Regions from separate parts of the Paenibacillus sp. OK060 genome, predicted to be linked through region 2. Evidence: riboswitches for the same ligand, from Rfam matches in the RefSeq annotation. Region 2 holds a riboswitch; the other holds the start of a gene.
What was found. Region 2 has a riboswitch for glycine ahead of gcvT (glycine cleavage system aminomethyltransferase GcvT). Riboswitches for the same ligand answer to the same signal wherever they lie in the genome.
Positions count from the first base shown of each region.

Region 1 (10,781 bases), on a different contig from region 2:
TTAATACTCGATGAGACAGGTTTCTTCGAATGGGCCGCTCTTCATATGGCAAGGTTGGCAGGAGGAAATGGACGTAGGCTCTTTATCTATTCCATTTTGCTCGGCGCGGCGGTGTCGGCGCTCTTCGCCAATGATGGTGCAGCGCTAATCCTCACCCCGATTGTGCTCGCGATGGTACGTGCATTGAAGTTCGATGAGCGCATGGTACTTGCCTTTGTTATGGCTAGTGGATTTATCGCGGATACAACGTCGTTGCCGCTGGTCGTCAGCAACCTGGTGAATATCGTATCTGCGGATTATTTCGGTATTACATTTGTGGAATATGCGGTGCGGATGATTGTGCCTAATCTCTTTTCCATCGTGGCGAGTACCGGGATGCTGTTCTTGTTTTATCGCAAAAGCATCCCGCTTCGCTACGATATTTCTGCAGCACGTGATCCACGGGAAGCTATTCGTGATCCGCGGATGTTCCGCATCGCCTGGTTCATGCTGGTGCTGCTGCTCGTGGCCTATGCCTCCAGTGAGTTTTTGCCGATTCCCGTATCGGTTATCGTCGGCGCCGTAGCTCTTTTGTTCGCCATATTGGCAAGAAAGAGCGAAGCTGTGGACCTGAAACGCGTGATTAAAGAAGCACCATGGTCCATTGTCGTGTTCTCGGTGGGCATGTATATCGTGGTGTATGGGTTGCGTAATGCCGGTTTAACCGATCACTTGAGCCGTTGGCTAGATGCCATCGCAGACCATGGTCTGTTAGCTGCCTCAGTGGGGATGGGCATGATCGCAGCGATATTGTCATCCGTAATGAACAATCTGCCCACCGTGTTAATTAACGCATTGGCGATTCAGGGTGCACACACCGAAGGTATTGTGCGTGAGGCGCTGATCTATGCCAATGTGATCGGTTCCGACTTGGGTCCCAAAATGACGCCAATCGGTTCACTTGCCACATTACTGTGGCTGCATGTGCTGTCCCGCAAAGGTGTAAAGATTACATGGGGATATTATTTCAAGGCAGGCATCATCTTAACCATTCCCACACTATTAATCACCTTGGCCGGATTAGCGTTATGGCTATGGATTCTGGGTTAGTAAAATCGTAATTTACATTAACAATCATCATATGATCCAACTTATTGTAAAAAGCTGCTCTCACACGCTGGTGTTACCTACCAGCTATGAAGCAGTTTTTTTGATTCTTCTATAGAAGAATCAAATTCTCTTTTTACATTATGCATGTACACAATGGCCAGCCTTCTACAGTGCTGGCCTTCTTTTTTGCCATCCCCAGTCTGAGGATTAAAATGCCTGAGACACAACCAGCGCTGACACAGCGCAGGGAACGGAACGATTGTGTAAAAGCGAAGCGTTCGCCTTTATCCCCGGATGTATTCCTTGAGAAAAGTAAATCATATAAATCCGGGGATAACAGCGATTGAAACAACGTCCGTTCCCGGAGCGGCCACTTCAGCGCAATTTGTCACAGATGTATTTCAATCCACAGTAAACATTTTTAACATTGCGTTTACAAAACATTGATTTTGAGATGACATAACGCAACTACAATGAATAAAGAGTTGATGGTGAACAAAAATAAAAGCAAATCGCCGTCACTAATTTGGGGGAGGAAAACAAAACATGTTTAAAAAGTTGCCGTTCATTTTGATGACCTTAACGTTCGTACTGGTACTCGCAGCATGCGGATCGAAAAATGACGCTGGTACAGAGGGAAGCAATAATTCCACAGGAGAAACTGCTACTGAACTTAGTGGTAACATTCTCGCTGTTGGATCAACAGCACTGCAACCTCTGGTAGAGCAAGCTGGACAAAAATTTATGGCAGTTGATGAATATAAGAACGTGATGGTACAAGTGCAAGGCGGCGGTAGTGGTACTGGTTTGACACAAGTATCCGAGGGACAAGCTACAATCGGTAACTCTGACGTATTTGCAGAAGAGAAAATCGATGACGCAGCAAAAGTAAGCGAACTGAAAGATCACCAAGTGGCTGTTGTAGCCATCGCTCCAGTAAGCAACAAAGATGCAGGTGTACAAGATTTGACGAAGCAACAACTGATCGACATTTTCTCTGGTAAAATCACAAACTGGAAAGATGTTGGCGGTAAAGATCAAGCCATCGTTATCGTAAACCGTCCTAGCAGCTCCGGTACTCGTGCAACATTCGAGAACTTTGCACTGGGAACAAAAGTGGAAGATATCCAAGGTTCTATTCAGGAAGATTCCTCTGGTACAGTTAAAAAGCTCGTAGCTGAAACGCCGGGCGCAATTGGTTACTTGGCTCTGTCCTACCTGGATGACAGCCTGCAAGTTTTGAAATACGAAGGTGTAGAAGCAACGGTTGAAAACGTAGAAGCAGGAACTTATCCGGTATGGGCTTACGAGCACATGTACACCAAAGGTGACCCGGATGCAGCAACAAAAGCATTCCTCGACTACATCCTGAGTGACGAAATTCAACAAAACGACGTGACGGAGCTTGGTTACATCCCAGTATCCGGCATGAAAGTAAAACGTGACGCAGCAGGCACTGTGACTCAATAATCTTTGAACTTGCGCATACAGCGAGAGAGGCGGACCCAGGTCCTGCCTCTTTGCGCGGTTTGCTCTGGATTAATCCCATATTTTGCATGAATTCTACTATAGAAGGATGGTTGTTATGGAACAGACCGAAGGGGGAACGGTAATGAACAACAAGTTGAAACCGCGCCGGCCCTTGAGAGAGAAGCATTATTGGGAAGAGTGGACGGGACGGATCTATACGTCGATTTGTGTCGTTTTCCTGATCGTTGTCATGTTTTCCATCGTTTATTTTGTAGCGTCCAAAGGCTTGTCGACCTTTTTCCAGGATGGCGTGAGTATGCGCGAATTTTTAACCGGAAAAACGTGGAATCCAACGGGAGAACCTGCTGCCTATGGAGCGTTGCCGTTCATTACCGGTTCATTCATAACAACATTACTTGCAGCTCTGATTGCAAGTCCACTTAGCTTGTGTGCAGCGCTCTTCATGACCGAGATTGTACCAGGTAAAGGTAAAAAGATATTGCAACCTGCGATTGAGCTGCTGTCCGGTATTCCTTCCGTTGTGTACGGGTTTATCGGTCTCAGTGTTATCGTTCCTTTATTGCGCAGCATGTTTGGCGGAGCCGGCGTCGGGATTGCAGCCGGATGTTTGGTTCTGTCTGTTATGATTTTGCCTACCGTAACAAGTATTATGGCAGATGCACTGTCTGCACTGCCGAAAGGTCTGCGTGAATCGTCCTACGCACTGGGGGCAACACGCTGGCAAACGATCTACCGTGTCATTATCCCGACGGTTCTTCCAGCTTTGCTGACAGGGATTGTACTTGGTATGGCACGCGCATTTGGTGAAGCTCTTGCCGTACAGATGGTCATCGGGAATGCACCACATGTACCGACATCACTGCTCGAATCGGCTTCAACGTTAACGAGTGTAATCACCCTGAGTATGGGTAACACCACGATGGGATCTGTTCATAATAATGCACTGTGGAGTATGGCGCTTGTCCTGCTGGTGATGACCTTTGTCTTCGTCATTCTGGTTCGCCTGCTTGAAAGGAGGAACCGGGTATGAAAATGAAGGCTAAAACGGTAGATAAAGTTGCCACATCCGTTATCGTTGTTCTGGCGCTGTTCATTGTTGTTCTCTTGCTCGGTTTGCTTGGCTTCATTCTGGTACGTGGGATTGGGCAGATTAACTGGCACTTCCTGACCAGTGCACCACAGCTGCTCAAAGGTGGAGGCGGGATTGGACCGCAATTATTCAACTCAATATTCCTGCTTGTTCTGACCTTGATTATTACGATTCCGCTCGGATGGGGCGGCGGTATTTATATGGCTGAGTACGCCAAGCCGGGCCGGATCACAAGTTTTATTCGACTCGTTGTCGAAGTGTTATCCTCGTTCCCATCTATCGTTATTGGTTTGTTCGGACTCTTGTTAATTGTTAATACATTTGGTCTTGGATTCTCCTTATTATCGGGTGCCATGGCCTTGGCTATATTCAATCTTCCACTCATGGTGCGGACAACGGAGCAAGCGTTCCGGGCCGTTCCGAAAGAGCAGAAGGAAGCGGGTCTTGCACTCGGATTGTCCAAATGGAAAATTATCACCTCCATTCTGCTGCCTGTGGCATTGCCAAGCTTAATCACGGGTACGATCCTGGCATCGGGCCGGATCTTCGGTGAAGCAGCAGCCCTGATGTTCACAGCAGGTATGAGTAGTCCACCGCTGGACTTCACGGACTGGAATCCAACGAGTCCAAGATCGCCGATCAATCCATTGCGTCCGGCAGAGACGTTAGCTGTGCACATCTGGAAAGTAAACAGTGAAGGCATTGGCCCGGATTCCAAAGAAGTAGCAGCTGGCGCTTCAGCGGTGCTTGTACTTCTCGTACTGGCGTTCAATCTCAGTGCACGCTGGATCGGTCGGGTGGTTTACCGCCGCATGACAGCTTCGAAATAAGGAGGAACCAACATGGCCATACCTTTTGGTACGGAACAGTTAAGCATATATTATGGGCATTTTCAGGCAGTTAAGCAGATCAGCCTGACTTTTCCCGAAGCCAGTGTAACGGCACTCATTGGACCATCCGGCTGTGGTAAATCCACGTTCCTGCGGTCGCTCAACCGAATGAACGACGAGATTGCCGGTTCCCGCACCGAGGGACATATCTGGATGGATGGCAATGATCTGAATGAGCCGGGCACAGATGTAATCAAGCTTCGTCAGAAGATTGGCATGGTGTGGCAGAAGCCGAACCCTTTCCACAAGTCTATCTACAACAATATCGCGTTTGGCCCCCGCTACCGCGGTATTAAGAACAAGAAGGCATTGGATGAAATTGTGGAAAAAAGCTTGCGTCGCGCTGCGCTCTGGGACGAAGTGAAGGACAGACTAAATGAATCTGCCCTGGCCCTTTCGGGTGGGCAACAGCAGCGGCTCTGTATCGCCCGCGCGTTGTCGGTTGATCCGCAGATTTTGCTGCTCGATGAGCCGGCATCTGCGCTTGACCCGGTATCAACGGGTAAGGTGGAGGAGTTGATCTCGGAGCTCAAGAAGGAGCTGCGGATCGTAATTGTTACCCATAATATGCAGCAGGCGGCACGCATCTCGGATTATACAGCTTATTTTTATCTGGGAAGCATGATTGAGCACGGGGATACGGAACATATTTTCACCAACCCGGACAATCGTCTGACTCAAGAATATATTATGGGACGTTTCGGTTAACTGTTAAATTGGATGGAGTATGAGATCGAGATAGATTTATAGAGATAGAAGGAAGCATAACACTCGGGCGAGGTCGTTCGGGGGTTATGCTTTTTTACATCATTCTACATATGGAATAGTTTGCCAAAATAAAAACAATCATGCTACGATATTTGTGAGCACCACCTTTAATTTGATAAGAGAAGGAGATGTGGATCATAACTACCCATAAGATTGCCCATGACACCATGGCAACTGAAATTATCTCGCATTATTCCATAGAAAAGCCTGCAATTTCCTTTATCCGACATAATGAAAATCTAACGTATCAGGTGGTTGATGAATCAACCGGAGAGAAGTACCTATTGCGTATACATAAAGCCGCTTTTGCAAGTATGACGGGCATCCAGCATACACGACCTGCACTTGAAGCAGAGATGAATCTACTTTATGAATTACGGGCTACCAGACCATTGCGGGTGCAGACTCCTGTACGCAATACATCGGATGAGTGGGTCACCGTCTGGTTGGACGAAGCAGGAGAAGAGATCTGTTGTACTGTTCTGGAATGGATTGAGGGCAGGGATATTAAGCAGGGAGAACGTCTGACAACAGCGCAGATTCATGATTTGGGCGTACAGTTGCAGACGTTGCACCAATATGGACGACGACCAACGGGAGCTCCTGAGCCTCAGGTGGGTTCACTGAAGTCTGAAAGCGGGCAGCAGACGAATGACCGTGAACAGCACGCTGATAAGGCGATCATCTCAGATATATATAACGATAGCCCTGCCTTAGAGCAAATGGGAGTAAGACCAGCCTATGGCTCGATCAAAGAGAATCTGGTCATGTTGGAGCAATTGGAGGAAGGCGTTAGACGTGGTATCTTTACTCCTGAAGATTTCGATCTGATTCGTGAGACGTTTGAGAACATTAACGGGCAACTCGAAACGTATCCGCAGAATGCCGAGACATGGGGAGTGATACACGGAGATATTACCCGCGGTAATCTGCTAGTGACGGATCAGGGTATATCTATGATTGATTTTTGTTTATACGGTTATGGCTACTATCTCTTTGATGCCGGAGGTGCGGCTACGATTTTCAATCGGGAGGAACGGGATGTCTTCCTATCGGGATATACGGAGCAGACAGGACCACTGACGAAGCGTGATATTCGGTTAATGGAAGGATTCATGCTGATCTTTACGTTCGGCTATTTTGCATTTCAGATGGAGAATGAGTCCAGGTACGAATGGATGAAAGAGCGGATGCCTCTTATATGCAGCAAATTTTGTAGACCATATCTGCAGAACGAGAGTATTTTCTATGAGTTATAATTTGTGATTTCTAGTGGGTGGGTAGCGCTATGAAGAACATTCGTGCAAAGAGAGTTGCATCGAAGGGGCAGTCTGGTGGCTGGAAGCATGCCGGATTGCTACTTAGCGGAGTGGGCATATCCAATCTGGGTGATTTCATATATATTGTGGCGATCAACCTGATGGTATTGAATATGACACAGTCTCCAGCGGCAGTCGCAGGGTTGTGGATTATCTCGCCGATTGCTTCGGTGTGCACTAAGTTTTGGTCAGGCAGCCTGATTGATCGTTATGATCAGCGACAGCTGATGATTGGTGCTGATATGCTACGGGCATTGTTGGTGGCGGCGCTCCCACTGATGTCCAGCCTATGGATGATGTACGCAGTGATGTTTCTGATCAGCATGTCTTCATCTATATTTGTCCCTTCCTCTCAGGTATACATTACCCGATTGGTACCTGCTGAACGGCGCAAGCGCTTCAATTCCCTACAAGCCCTGATCAGCTCAGGGGCATTCATTACCGGCCCAGCAGTTGCAGGAGTGATGCTAATTTATTTATCTCCGGCGGCAGCCATTTATGCCAATGCGGTTTCCTTTGCTGCTTCTGCGTTGATTCTAATGTTTCTTCCCAAATTGGGCATTGGAGAACAGAATATAGGGACGGGAAGCAGACTGACACCTCGGATGATTGCCCAGGATTGGAGAGCTGTACTGAGCTTCAGCCGAAAGTCGGGCTACGTGGTCGGTATATATGCCCTGTTCCAGATTATTCTGGTGGTCGGTATGTCGCTGGATGCTCAGGAAGTGGTGTTTATCCGTCAGGTGATGAACCTGCCTGAATCACAGTACGGAGCATTAATGAGTATCACCGGTATCGGTTATTTGGCAGGTTCCATGCTGGTTTGGATGTTCGCCAAACATTTGCCGATCCGTCACATGATGGGTGGCGGTGTACTTCTGGTCGCGCTGGGTTATTTTCTGTTCTCCCGTTCATTCTCGTTTGAGCTGGCGGCGGTTGCCTTTATTCTGCTCGGTCTGTGCTCCGCACTGGCGAATACGGGCCTGGTTACCTTTTATCAAAATAATATCCCTGTCGATCTGATGGGGCGAATGAGCAGTGTACTTGGACTAGTGTTAAGTATGCTACAGGTGGCTTCCATTTTGATTGTAGGCGTAGTGGCAGAGCAGTTGTCACTTCGTATGGTATATACAGTTGTATCCGGGGTTATGCTGCTGGCTGCGTTGGGATTGTGGGTGACGAGTATGCTTCCTTCCCGAAGCAGGTATTACGATGAACCATCGAAGCCCAAGGCGATGGTGGGGTGACAGGCAGAAATACGGCAATTCTTGTACAGAATAAAGGTTGCCTGAATACCCGAACCGTTCTGTGGAACATAACATAAATAGTATTAAACACTGATAGTCACTAATAGAAAATGAACAATGTATACGCTTTCGAGATGAAACGCATTAACACATTCATGTGATGAAAGTTTACAGTTCGTTAATTTATTTAGTGTATAAAATGGAAAAAAGCAAATATTCACAAAGAAATCGTTAAGTTTGTTGACACTGATCTTCCGGTCGATTAATCTTAATGAGAAAGTATTAAAAACTTCAATTATCGTTCTGTTACAAGATCAGAATGGTTCCATACAGCGAATGATAGCGAGCGGGAGAGACCTGGGCATGTCGAGTAAAATGGCAGCTGTCGGGCACCGAAGGAGCAAGCTGCTACGCACCCGGCGCAGTGGTTAATCTCTCAGGTAAATGTACCATCGTTGGACGCAACTCTGGAGAGTGCGCGAAACTGCGCCACCCAAGGGGTATATGGTCAAGCAGCACGGTGTGCAGGGTGACATCACCTGTGAATACAGGGATTGCATCGATCCGCCGCGCTGCTTATCATGAAACTCTCAGGTATCGAGGACAGAGAGAGGGCCTAGGGCCTTCTTCTGTCCTTTTTTGATGTCATCATTCAGTAATAAAGGAACATTATGGGTGTACGTCTGGATGAAAATGACGATTATAAATGGAGGGTTTGCGATGCGTTTTAAAGACGTTTTTTCAATTATTGGTCCGTCCATGACAGGTCCATCAAGTTCACATACGGCTGGAGCGGCAAGATTGGGGCGAATTGCCCGTCAGTGGCTGGGGTGCACGCCTGAACGCGCTCGATTAACACTGTATGGCTCGTTCGCCGATACGTATCAGGGGCATGGTACGGATCTTGCGTTAATCGGTGGCCTGCTTGATTATGTGACTGATGATCCACGTATACCGGATGCAGAACAATATGCAGAGGAAGCGGGTATGGAGGTAGAGTTTTTCACAAGCGGCCTGCCTGCTCCTCACCCGAATACGGTCAAAATTGAACTGTGGCATGGAGCCCGCCAATGCTCACTAATCGGTGCTTCCATCGGCGGTGGTAGTGTATCAGTGCATGCATTGAATGATTTTCGTGTACAGATCAGCGGAGAGTTCCCCACACTTGTACTGCGCCATTCGGACAAAGCAGGGGTGCTCGCTTCCGTAACCTCGACCATCAGTTCGTCCGGGGTGAACATCGGGTACATGCAAGTGGATCGGAAAGCCCGGGATGGTGAAGCATTAACAGCGATGGAGATGGATGGTGTGCCGAATCCTGAGATGCTGAACCGTCTGCGGTCACTGGATCATATGCTGGACATTCGCGTGATTGATTTAAAGAGAGGGGTCGAGCCTGATGCGGTTTAAACATCTACATGAACTGAATACCATCTGTACAGCAGAATCCAAAACCATTGCCGAGCTGATGATCGAAGAGCAGGTTCAGGAGACGAATATCCCGGAAGCGGATGTTGTACAGCAGATGTCGGATTACTATCAGGTGATGAAGGAAGCTGTACACAAAGGGCTGACAGAAGATACGACATCACGCAGCGGTTTGACTGGCGGAGACGGCAAAAAAATGGCTGAGTACATTCGTAAAGGTGAGACTTGTTCTGGAGATGCTTCTGCACTGGCCATGGCGTATGCCCTTTGTGTATCGGAAGTGAATGCCTCCATGGGCCGGATCGTAGCGACACCGACAGCCGGTTCTTGCGGCATCATTCCGGGTGTGTTTATAAGCTCCCAAGAGCGTTTTGGCTGGAGTGACGAGCATCTGGTGAACGGTCTGTTCTGTGCGGGAGCGATTGGTTATGTCATTGCCAACAATTCATTTATCTCCGGTGCCGAGGGTGGCTGTCAGGCTGAAGTGGGTTCTGCCATCGGTATGGCCGCTGGAGCCATGGTGGAGCTGCGTGGAGGGACGCCGGAGCAAGTGGTTCATGCGGTTGGCCTCGCGTTAAAAAATACATTAGGCCTTATCTGCGATCCCGTCGCAGGCCTCGTGGAAATTCCGTGCATCGTGCGTAACGGACTGGGTGCCGTAACTGCGTTGGCTGCGGCCGACATGGCGCTGGCCGGGGTACGAAGTGCCATTCCTTCTGACGAAGTCATTGATGTCATGCTGGAAGTGGGCAGTGCGATGCCGAGCAGGCACCGTGAAACGGCCCAAGGTGGGCTTGCCCAAACACCGACAGGACGGAAAATGATGGAGAAGCTTGCTAAACCAAAGGCGAAGCGTGCGGAGCCTGAGATTGAAGCTGAGTCTCCTGCTGAAAATGAACCAGAAGCCAAGGCATAACATGCATGAACGTACATGAACTGAATTTAATTCGTGGAGCTTGATCATTAACGGTAATGATCTGCTACCATTATGATAAAAAAGCCGATACGAATTCTTCCTGGTGAAGAAGCGTATTGGCTTTTTTGTTGTTCCAACAAAGAAAAATAAAAAGGTATTGACGTTTATATATCGTTTAGATATATTATTTATTGTCATATATCAACACGATATATAAGATCGAGAATAAGTTATACAAATTAAGGAGATGGATAACATGAAAAGTGTTTTTCAAACGAGTCTTCTGTTTTTGAAAAATGGAGCTACAGTAGTCGGGTTAATTACAGCCGTACTGTTCCAGGTTTTTTTTAATACCATTTGGCTTAGTGGATATGATCAGGTAAATGCACGGATGAATCAGCTTGCTGTGACCATCGTAAATGAAGATGGGTCTGCGGCTGAGCCTGTGGCAAAGTCTCTTGCAGAGGGGCTTCATTTCGCGATTAAACCTTCGGCAACTATGGAAGAAGCCAGACAGATGTTAACGGACCGGGATGTATACAT
Region 1 covers NZ_FNFR01000006.1:246,645-257,425, reverse strand. The annotation lists gene BLS14_RS22670 (arsenic transporter) at 1-1,089, shown strand, start outside; gene BLS14_RS32720 (hypothetical protein) at 1,230-1,436, shown strand; gene BLS14_RS22665 (phosphate ABC transporter substrate-binding protein) at 1,636-2,559, shown strand; gene pstC (phosphate ABC transporter permease subunit PstC) at 2,702-3,610, shown strand; gene pstA (phosphate ABC transporter permease PstA) at 3,613-4,500, shown strand; gene pstB (phosphate ABC transporter ATP-binding protein PstB) at 4,513-5,268, shown strand; gene BLS14_RS22645 (phosphotransferase enzyme family protein) at 5,496-6,587, shown strand; gene BLS14_RS22640 (MFS transporter) at 6,617-7,894, shown strand; glycine riboswitch at 8,232-8,355, shown strand; gene sdaAB (L-serine ammonia-lyase, iron-sulfur-dependent subunit beta) at 8,615-9,304, shown strand; gene sdaAA (L-serine ammonia-lyase, iron-sulfur-dependent, subunit alpha) at 9,294-10,238, shown strand; gene BLS14_RS22625 (YhgE/Pip domain-containing protein) at 10,495-10,781, shown strand, end outside.
Region 1: it holds a riboswitch for glycine, as region 2 does, so the genes downstream of both, sdaAB (L-serine ammonia-lyase, iron-sulfur-dependent subunit beta) here and gcvT (glycine cleavage system aminomethyltransferase GcvT) in region 2, are expected to answer to the same signal.

Region 2 (10,781 bases):
TATCATCGGTGATCAAGGTAAGGTCAGTGTAGAGAAAATGCTCTCTCTTGGACCAGATCTGATTGTGACGGATACGAACAGCAAAGAGCAATACGAGAATTATGCCAAAATTGCTCCAACGGCCATGCTTGAGAATGGATATGTGGCACCTGATTGGCAGACGGCATTTCGAGCTACCGCGGCGGCCTTTGGTCTGAACGAAAAGGCAGAAGAAGTGATAAAAACCTATGAAACGCATAAAGCTGAGGCGATCCAAAAAGTTCACGCCAAAGCAGAGGGTAAGACACTCATGGTATTGCGGATAAGAAATGATATTCGGTATTACGGAGACATGGACTACAAATGGCTTTATGATGATTTCGGTTTCTCCAGACCGGCTGTTTTCCCCGTGACAAGCGCTGAAAGTCGCTATGAAGTATTGTCTAATGAAAAGTTGCCAGAAATCGATCCGGATTACATTATCCTTATCAATGATAATGAAGAGATCTATAACAATCTGCAGACCTTGGGGATTTGGAAAAACATGAAGGCTGTTAAAAATAATCAGGTATTCCAGGTGGCTTCAGATTCGTGGTTTGGCGGGTATGGACCCAATGCGGCTACTTCCATGCTGGATGACCTGAATCGTTTGTTCGGCGAATGATGAATGACCGGATTCGTGAGGAACTGGGGAAGCACTTTAATCTTGTACAGGAACTGAATGGTGTACCCGTGGCATCGCTATGTGGAGAATCTATTGTTGATCCGGAGGCAATGAGAAGCTTTTTGTCCGCCTATCAACAGTTAATCGAGGGACAGGATCTAACGGTTGCCGCAGCCTATTTCACCAGTTGGTTCGGGGATGTGGCAGCTGCGCTGCAATATACCGTATCCGTCCATGATTCAGCTCCGAATTTTTCGCTAGCCAATCTGAGTATACATTTGATGAAGGAAACCGGGTATACACGAATTGCTTTTCAACTTGAGAACATGGATGTCACTCTCGCTCCGAAGGATTCGGAGGAAAGAACGGTCTGGCTTGAAGCAGAATTAAGACGTTTTTACAGTCAGACTGCACGTCCCCTCATGGAGTGTTTGTCCAAAGCTTCTGGGTTGCATGTCAGCATGTTGTGGGGGCAGTTGCCAACGGCTCTGCAAAACTACAGGGAGAATATTCATAATACGTATCAAGACGATGAAGCTCTCTTGCGTCAGTTTGCCGCTGATGAACTGGTGCTGCAAAATGGTCTGGAAGCTGATGTATTTGGTCTGGCCAAGAATCCGCTTCGTGTCAGGGTTCGGATGATTGATCATCCGCTGGAGCCTACGAAGAGACTTGCGATCAAAAACGTCTGTTGCTTGCAATATTTACGACAAGGTCGCTCCTATTGTTACACCTGTCCGCGATTGGGCAAGAAGGAACGGGCCAATTGGAAGCCCTAGACCGGAGAAGATAAAATAAAGCTGACAGGTTAATAAGCAATAAAGAAAACAGCCGCGCAGAAAGCAAAATGCGGCTGTTTTTGGCATTTATTAATGATTATCAACGACTGAATATGTTTTCATTAGTTTATTAGAGGTTAGCTTTTAACTGCAAGCACAGTTCAGTACAGGTTTACGGGCTGCTGTTGTTTCATCCAGACGGGTAACCGGTGTGCCGTAAGGGGCATTGAGTACCAGTTCAGGCGTTTCTTCTGCTTCCTTGGCAATGCGAATCATCGTATCGACAAACCCATCAAGGGTTTCTTTGCTCTCGGTTTCGGTTGGTTCGATCATGATGCACTCCTCGACGTTCAGCGGGAAGTACACGGTTGGCGGGTGATACCCAAAATCAAGCAATCGTTTGGCAACATCCAGTGTACGTACACCATACTGTTTCAACCCCCGGCCAGACATAACGAATTCATGTTTGCACACGCCTGGATACGGAATCTCGTAGTAAGGTGCGAGACGGGCCATCATGTAGTTGGCGTTGAGCACCGCACATTCAGATACCCGGCGTAAGCCTTCAGGTCCATAAGTACGAATGTAGGCATAGGCGCGGACCAGAATACCGAAGTTACCATAGTAAGCTTTGACCCGGCCAATGGATTGATCACCTTCGCGATCCAATGCATATATACCCTCATCATTTTTGATGACCATCGGTTTCGGCAGAAATGGAATCAAGCGGCTCTTCACACCAACCGGGCCGGCACCAGGTCCACCTCCGCCGTGCGGAGTACTCATCGTTTTATGCAAGTTCAGATGCACCACGTCGAAGCCCATATCGCCAGGTCGGGTGATGCCCATAATGGCATTGGAGTTGGCTCCATCGTAGTACAGCAAGCCACCTGCCTGATGCACAATGGAGGCAATCTCCTGAATGTCTTTTTCAAAGAGTCCGAGTGTATTCGGGTTAGTCAGCATGAGCGCTGCGGTGTCCGAACCAACAGCTGCGCGAAGTGCGTCAAGATCTACCAGACCGTCTGCGCGGGAAGGAATCGTTACCGTTTCGAAACCTGCTACGGTTGCACTTGCCGGGTTGGTCCCATGAGAAGAATCGGGTACGATGACTTTCGTACGCCGTTCACCACGACCTTCGTGGTAAGCACGGATCATCATGAGCCCGGTCCATTCGCCATGTGCACCAGCGGCCGGTTGCAGCGTAACGGCGTCCATCCCGGTAAGTCCGGCAAGGTCATTTTGCAACGTGTAGAGCAGTTCAAGTGCACCTTGAATGCTGGATTCATGCTGATATGGATGAATTTTGGCGAACCCGTTGTAACGGGCCACATCCTCATTAATCTTCGGATTATATTTCATCGTACAAGAGCCCAGCGGATAGAATCCGTTATCTATCCCGAAATTACGACGAGACAGGGCAGTGTAATGGCGAATGACGTCAACTTCAAAAACCTCAGGCAATGCTGCTGCTTCCGACCGAAGCATTTCCCGGGGAATCAGGGAATCCACAGCTTGACGGGGAACGTCGCATTCGGGCAACGAATAAGCGACCCGACCCGGACTGCTGAGTTCAAAAATCAACGATTGCTCCGGTGCTGGAGAGGCAGCCTGGTTAGTGTCTGTTGTGATAGTTTCAGGTTGGCCCGAAGTGGAGATAGAGGTTACCGTTTCCGATTGTCCTTGTGCTGATGTCGTCGTAGTTGTCTTTGTTGTCGTTTCCTGAGTCACAGCGATCCCTCCAATACACGTGCGAATTCGTCGATCTCTTCCTTGCTGCGTCGTTCAGTAACTGCAATCAGCATATGTCCGGCGAGCTCGGGATAATCACGGCCAAGTTCATACCCGCCAATGAAACCTGCATCGAGCAATTTCAGTTGCAGTGGTTCCACATTTGTTCCTTCAGGCAGTTGGATAACAAACTCATTGAACGTAGGGGCGGTAAACGTAAGAGAGACGCCTGGAATTGCGGTAAACGTATTAAGGGCATAATGGCTCTTTTGCAAATTCAAATCAGCAACGTCGATCATGCCTTGTTTACCCATAATGGACATATATACAGAGGCGCTCAGCGCGAGCAACGCCTGGTTGGAACAGATGTTGGACGTCGCCTTTTCACGGCGGATATGCTGTTCCCGTGCTTGCAGCGTGAGTACAAAACCACGCTTGCCGTTGCGGTCCGTTGTCTGGCCTACAATTCGGCCAGGAATTCGGCGCATATGAGCCTGGGATACGGCGAAGTATCCGCATGTTGGGCCGCCGAGTGAAGCGGCGATGCCAAGGGGCTGCGCGTCGCCAACGACGATGTCAGCACCCAGCTTGCCTGGGGCTTCCAGCAGACCCAGCGATAGCGGGTTGGCGCTGACCACGAGCAGGCTCTTGTGCGCATGCGCAAGGTCTGCGGCCTGTTTTACATTTTCCACGGCGCCGAAGAAGTTCGGGCTTTGAATCATGACGGCTGCGGTGTCATCGGACACGGCGGCTTGCAGGGCATCCCAGTCTGTTACACCATTTTGATATCCAATCTCAACAATCTCCAGATTGAGGCCGTGAGCATAAGCTTGCAATACCTGACGGGATTCGGGGTGCACGGTACGTGACACAATCAGCTGTTTGCGGCGGGTTGCCGCTGCGGCCAGATTGCCTGCTTCCGCAAATGCAGTTGCACCATCGTACATGCTGGCATTGGCTACAGCCATGCCTGTCAACTCACAGATGTAGGATTGAAACTCGAAAATCGCCTGCAATTCTCCTTGGCTGATCTCGGGTTGATAGGGTGTATAGGCTGTATAGAACTCGGAACGGGAAATTACATGATTAATGACGGAGGGAACGTGGTGATCATAAATGCCTGCACCCAGGAAACTGGCGTGTGTCTCGAAGTTGGCATTCGCTGCCGCTTGCTTCGACATATGACGTGTCAGTGCGTATTCATCCAGTTTGGAGGAAACAGGCAGTTCGCCCTGATAGCGAATCTCCTGTGGAATGTCATGGAACAGATCCTCAATCGTTTCCACGCCGATGGTTGCCAGCATGGCACTCTGATCCTGCTCGGTCATGGGAATGTAGCGATGCTTGCTCATGCTTGATCAGCTCCTTGAGTAGGTGTCTTTGGCGCACGTGTCCGTTTATGAAAAGGGGTCTTCACGACCTCGGCTTTCAGTTTCTTGCCACGAATCTCAATCTCCAGCGGGGTACCCAGTGCAGCATATTTGCTGTCAATCAAGGCCAGACCCAGATTACGTTTTAACGTAGGCGACTGGGTGCCTGTGGTTACTTCACCAATCTGTACGCCTTCGGCGTAAATGGGATAATGAGGGCGAGGGATGCCGCGCTCCAGCACTTCGATGCCGACCAGCTTGCGGGCAGGCCCATCATTTTTTTGCTGCAACAGGGCTTCATGTCCGATAAACGGTCCTGCATTTAGCTTCACAAACATACCTACGCCAGCCTCCAGCGGTGAGATGGTTGCAGACAATTCCTGTCCATACAGGGGCAGCTTGGCTTCAAAGCGCAGCGTATCCCTGGCACCCAGTCCTGTCGGAACGAGTCCGTGACCTTCTCCCGCTTGCATCAATCCGTTCCAGACCTCAGCAGCTTGTTCCGCGGGAACGTAGAGCTCAAAGCCATCTTCACCCGTATATCCGGTGCGGGATAACAGCAATGAAACGCCACATACCTTCGCATTTGCCACAAAGCGGAAAGGCTCAATCGAAGACACATCAGTGTCTGTCACCGCTCTGAGAATATCCACTGCCAGCGGACCCTGCAGAGCAAGCAGCGCCGTTTGATCCGAATCATTGGTCATCGTTACGCCTGGCGTCATGTGCTGTTGCAGCCATGCCCAGTCCTTGTCGATGTTGGAGGCGTTAACCACCAGCATATAATGCTGGTCTTTCAGTTTATAGATCAGCAGATCATCGACCACGCCGCCATCCGGATAACACATTAACGTGTATTGGGCCTGACCGGGAACGAGTGTTGTTACATCATTAGTGGTCATGTGCTGTAAAAAAGCTTCTGCGTGTTCACCTTGTACGGTGAATTCACCCATGTGAGATACATCAAATAATCCGGCACGTTCTCGCACCGCTTCATGCTCTTTCTGAATTCCACTGAATTGTACCGGGAGCTCCCAGCCACCAAAATCAATGCATCGTACGCCTTCATATTGCTGATAGAGTGGAAAGAGTGGGGTTCTAAGCAAATCGGACATCCAATCACCTCGTCATGGGCCGTCAACCGGCCGAGTGTATAACCGTGGATCAATGAATCTGGCATCATATTTTATTATAAAAGTAAGGTAAGGACGCTATAGGCAGCGCCGCTCTATAACCTGTTTTCGTTTTTTTGGGAAAAAGGAAAAGGACAGGCCAAAGAATCGGCATGCCAGAAGCACGCTGTATTCTTAGGCTCTGTCCTTGGTACCTGAGAGTTACCCCGCCGCATGATGCAGCAGGTTTCCCCTTGGGTGATCATAACGCCCATACAGGCGATTAGATGCTCTCCAGAGTTGCGTCCCGTAAAAGTCCTTTTGCCTGAGAGATTCACCTCCGCTTGTCGGTGGCTTACTCCTTCGGCGTTACCGCATGTACACCCTGATTCGGGTGTCAAGGGTAATCTCTCCCTTTACATTCATCCGCGGGTATTGCATAGACCAATTAAACACATTTACTACTCTCATTAAAGCCTGAATCGTCTATTGATGTCAAGAACGATATCATAGATATGAACAAAAAATCCGAATGAAATTTTTAATTAACATTAAAATGTACGTCTATTTATAAAGAGTGCGCTTACTTTTCTAATATTCACCATTATATGTAGGGAGGGTCCATTTGAGTTACAGGCATATAAGGAAGAAAAACAAATAAATTGTGAGGTATCTTGACATTTGAATCGAAAATATCATACGCTATGTTCTGGGAAAAAGGTTAAGGTCAAAGAAACGCATGCACTCATTTAATGAAAAGCGAGGCGGATATCGATGAGCGAATTGAAAAGTGATTTCCTGTACAGTGAAGAGCACGAATGGGTGCAGACCGTAGGGGAGGATACCGTACGTATTGGCATTACCGAGTTCGCGCAGCATCAGCTGGGTGACATTGTGTTTGTAGAATTGCCTGACCTTGAATCGGATGTAAAAGCGGAAGACGGCATTGGAACGATTGAATCCGTCAAAACCGTCTCGGATTTGTTTTCTCCTGTCAGTGGAACGATTATTGCTGTGAATGATGCATTGCAGGATTCCCCGGAGCTGGTTAACAACTCCCCATATGAGGAAGGCTGGATGATCGAGATTCGTGTTGAGGGCGACCTCACAGCAGCACTTTCCACATTGATGAACGCGGATGCGTATCGTAAACATACGGAATAATATTAAGGTACAAATTTCCGCTAGATACGGAGTTTCAGCTTAATGGAAAGTTCGTTTAACGTATTAAAAATGAATCGATTGATTATAGATCCGGATGGTGATACAGCTCATTCGGAGAATACTTAGGCGCAATTGCCTCACCTGGGACAGGGTGAGGCAATTGCGCTTTTTTCGTTGTTAACAGACGAATGGGATGGAATGAATATCAATTAACGTGTTTCATCATTATTTCTAATTGAGATAGAAACAGCTCGTTCAAATAGAATAAATTTACAATTTCATTTGTCATTAAAATGGGGCATTTCGTGGGTATGATACATGAAAGGGAATAACAGGTTCCATTCCATATACAAGGTTCAAACATGGGACAATCCTTTAAATTTAAATCTTGTCATCAACGTTCATGACGGAAGTAGGTTTTCATTTCGTTGTAGAAGATACCGTTTTCATTTACGATATGGTTGTAAATTAAGATTTATTGAAGATTTGTACCTTTGTTCGTCTGGATCATCGTTGTCAAAATTCAGTGGAATTAAGGTTTAATATGTTGAGGAGGTTTTCAATATGAGTTCAGTGGACGCAAAGTCCGAAAAAAGCGGAGGAATACGGGTCGGCGTTCAGAAGTTTGGACGTTTCCTGAGTGGTATGGTTATGCCGAACATGGGTGCATTTATCGCCTGGGGTTTGATTACGGCATTGTTCATTCCAAAAGGATGGTTCCCTAACGCAGATTTTGCATTGCTGGTTGATCCAATGATCAAATATTTGCTGCCTTTGCTTATCGGTTACACAGGCGGTACCATGGTACACGGCCAACGTGGTGGTGTAGTCGGTGCAATAATGACCATCGGGGTTATTGTCGGCAGTGACATTCCAATGTTCCTTGGCGCTATGATTGCCGGACCATTGGGAGCTTGGGTCATTAAGAAATTTGACAAAGCTGTCGATGGCAAAATCAAATCAGGGTTTGAGATGCTGGTTAACAACTTCTCCGCTGGTATTATTGGTGGGATTTTGGCCCTTCTAGCCCTTAAAGGCATCGGGCCTTTCGTTGAAGCGATTAGCAAGGTGTTATCGGCTGGGGTAGAAGCTTTGATGAATGCTGGTCTTCTCCCGCTGGTCAACCTGATCATTGAGCCAGGAAAAGTATTATTCCTGAACAATGCGATCAACCATGGTATTCTGACACCGATTGGTACGGATCAAGCAAGAGAACTGGGGCAATCCGTATTATTCATGCTTGAATCCAACCCAGGACCTGGACTCGGCATTTTGCTGGCATACTGCTTCTTCGGTCGCGGATCAGCCAAATCTTCCGCTCCAGGTGCTGTAATCATTCATTTCTTTGGCGGGATTCACGAGATTTATTTCCCTTACATTCTGATGAGACCGATACTGATTCTGGCTGCGATGGCTGGTGGTGTGGCGGGTACATTGACCTTCATGCTGACAGGAGCTGGTTTGGTATCTGCACCGTCACCGGGAAGTATCATTGCCTACTCATTGTTAACGCCTAAGGGTGGATATCTTGGCATGTTTGCCGGGGTAGCCGTAGCTGCGGTCATCTCCTTCCTCGTGGCATCCATACTGCTCAAAACAGGTAAACAGAAGGATGACGAAGATCTGGATAGTGCTTCCAACCGCATGAAAGATATGAAAAATCAGGGCAAAACGGGCAACCTCACCGTTGATAAAGACAATCGTGAAGCTGACCGTGCAGCCGATATTGCTTCTTCGGCAGTAAAAACGGATATCAATAAAATTGTATTCTCCTGTGATGCAGGTATGGGTTCGAGTGCCATGGGTGCCTCGATTCTGCGGAAGAAAATGAAGGCAGCCGGTGTGGATGTCGCTGTAACCAACACGGCGATCAGTGAGATTCCACAAGATGCCGACATCGTCATCACACAGAAAACATTGACTGACCGGGCCAAATCCGTGGCTCCAAATGCAGAGCATATTTCCATCGATAACTTCCTGAAGAGTCCTGAATATGAGGCACTGGTGGAGCGCCTCAAATCCGACTCCTGATGAGTAATATTACAAGGAGACAGCGTGAGATCGTGGAGTTCCTGCTGGAGCATCCTCATGAGGTAACTGCTGGCGATATAGCTGTTGCGGTCAAAGTAAGCACTCGTACCGTACATCGAGAGTTGCAGATGATTGAACAATGGCTTGAGCCCCTTGGCATGAGATTGGAAAAAAAATCGGGAACCGGGGTTCGAATTGATCCCGGTTCCGATGATTTGGCCGTATTGCGTCAACAACTTGAACTTAACGAATATGTGGAGTTTACGCCCGAAGAGCGTAAACTCTTCATGCTTTGTATTTTGCTGGATGAATCCGAGCCTGTGAAGCTGCTTGCATTGGCCTCAGATCTGAAGGTAACCGTGTCTACGGCAAGCAATGATCTGGACGATCTGGAACCACGCATTCAGCTGGCTGGCTTGAAGCTGGTTCGCAGGCGTGGATATGGGGTCAAGATCAATGGAAGCGAGCTGGCTCATCGCATGGCTATTTCCGCGCTCGCTCTTGAATATCTGGATGAATCCGATTTGTTCGGTAGACAGGCGGAGCAGGGAGTTTCCAAAGTAAACAGCAAACTTCTGGGAATGATAGGGCATGAGGATGTACTTACGGTCGAAAATGCATTATGGCAGCCGGATATTGAGTGGTTGGAAAATATCCCGGAACGTCAATACATGAAGCTGCTGATCCAATTGTCTGTAGCCGTTGTGCGTATTCGCAAAGGTTTTGGCATAGGTCGGGGCACACAACAGGACAAAAATGACGTTGGAAATCCTCTGCAAGATGAGCGGAAGGTGCCGGAATATTTGGCTTCACGGTTGTGCGGCGTTCTATCTGCCCAGCTTGGGCTGGAGTTTGTCGGCGAGGAGCAGGCTTATTTTCACAGGCTGCTAGTTGAAATCGAGCAATCGATTCATTCCTCGCGTCTTCTGCCCATAGACGATCTGGTCTTACTCGACATGGTTCGTTCTCTTACAGATCGAATGCAGGAGAAAACTCATTATTCGTTCCATGAGGATCGTCTGCTTCGTGAAGGTCTGATTGCCCATATAGAGCCGGTGCTGGAACGAATGGATGGGCGGCAGCTCATCCGTAATCCGTTGCTTCAGCAGATCCGCAAGGATTATGAATCACTGTTTGAGGATGTAAAGAAAGCCGTGCGAGAGGCTTGGCCCAATACGGATGTGCCGGATGAGGAGATCGGATTTTTGGTAATGCACTTCGGTGCTTCCATTGAACGGCTGCGGGTGTTGAAGCGTGAAATCAGGGCTGTCGTCGTTTGTACGAGTGGGATCGGATCTTCACGGATGTTATCGAGCCGTCTGTCCAAGGAAATTCCCGAAATTCGGATTGTGGACAGCGTGTCCTGGTATGAAGCCGCGCGTATCCCAAAGACGGAATATGATTTGGTTCTCTCTACTGTGGATCTGCCGATGGATAAACATCAATACTACAAGGTGAGCCCACTGCTGACGGCAGAAGAAAGTGAACGTTTAAGACATTTCATCAGGACAACGACGCTTCAGCGGGAACATAGTCCCCCACCTGAAGCAGACTCAAGGACAACAGGACGAATTTCCGATCCGGTTGGACTGGAAGCGACCCTGATTGAAATCGTACAGATAATCGGCAAGTTTCAGGTGTTCCCGCTGGATAATCAGGAGATCGGATTTTTAGAAACGGCTTACGCCATGTGCAGCGTTTTGCATCAATCCGGTGTATTGAATAATCCAGATGAGATTGCCAGGCTGCTGGAGGAGCGTGAAGCTGTTGGAAGTCAGAAGATTCCCGGAACTTCCCTCGCTCTGTTTCATACACGCAGTGATGGCATTCACAGTCCTTCAATTACGCTGTTCCAATTGACAGAGCCGCTTCTACGCACGCCGGAAGACCCGGCAGGTGTCAGCCATGTGCTCTTGATGCTTGGACCCAGACAGTTATCGAAGGAAAGTTT
Region 2 covers NZ_FNFR01000005.1:555,060-565,840, reverse strand. The annotation lists gene BLS14_RS21120 (ABC transporter substrate-binding protein) at 1-643, shown strand, start outside; gene BLS14_RS21115 (hypothetical protein) at 643-1,422, shown strand; gene gcvPB (aminomethyl-transferring glycine dehydrogenase subunit GcvPB) at 1,567-3,054, opposite strand; gene gcvPA (aminomethyl-transferring glycine dehydrogenase subunit GcvPA) at 3,150-4,505, opposite strand; gene gcvT (glycine cleavage system aminomethyltransferase GcvT) at 4,502-5,638, opposite strand; glycine riboswitch at 5,939-6,061, opposite strand; gene gcvH (glycine cleavage system protein GcvH) at 6,410-6,799, shown strand; gene BLS14_RS21090 (PTS mannitol transporter subunit IIBC) at 7,364-8,830, shown strand; gene BLS14_RS21085 (BglG family transcription antiterminator) at 8,830-10,781, shown strand, end outside.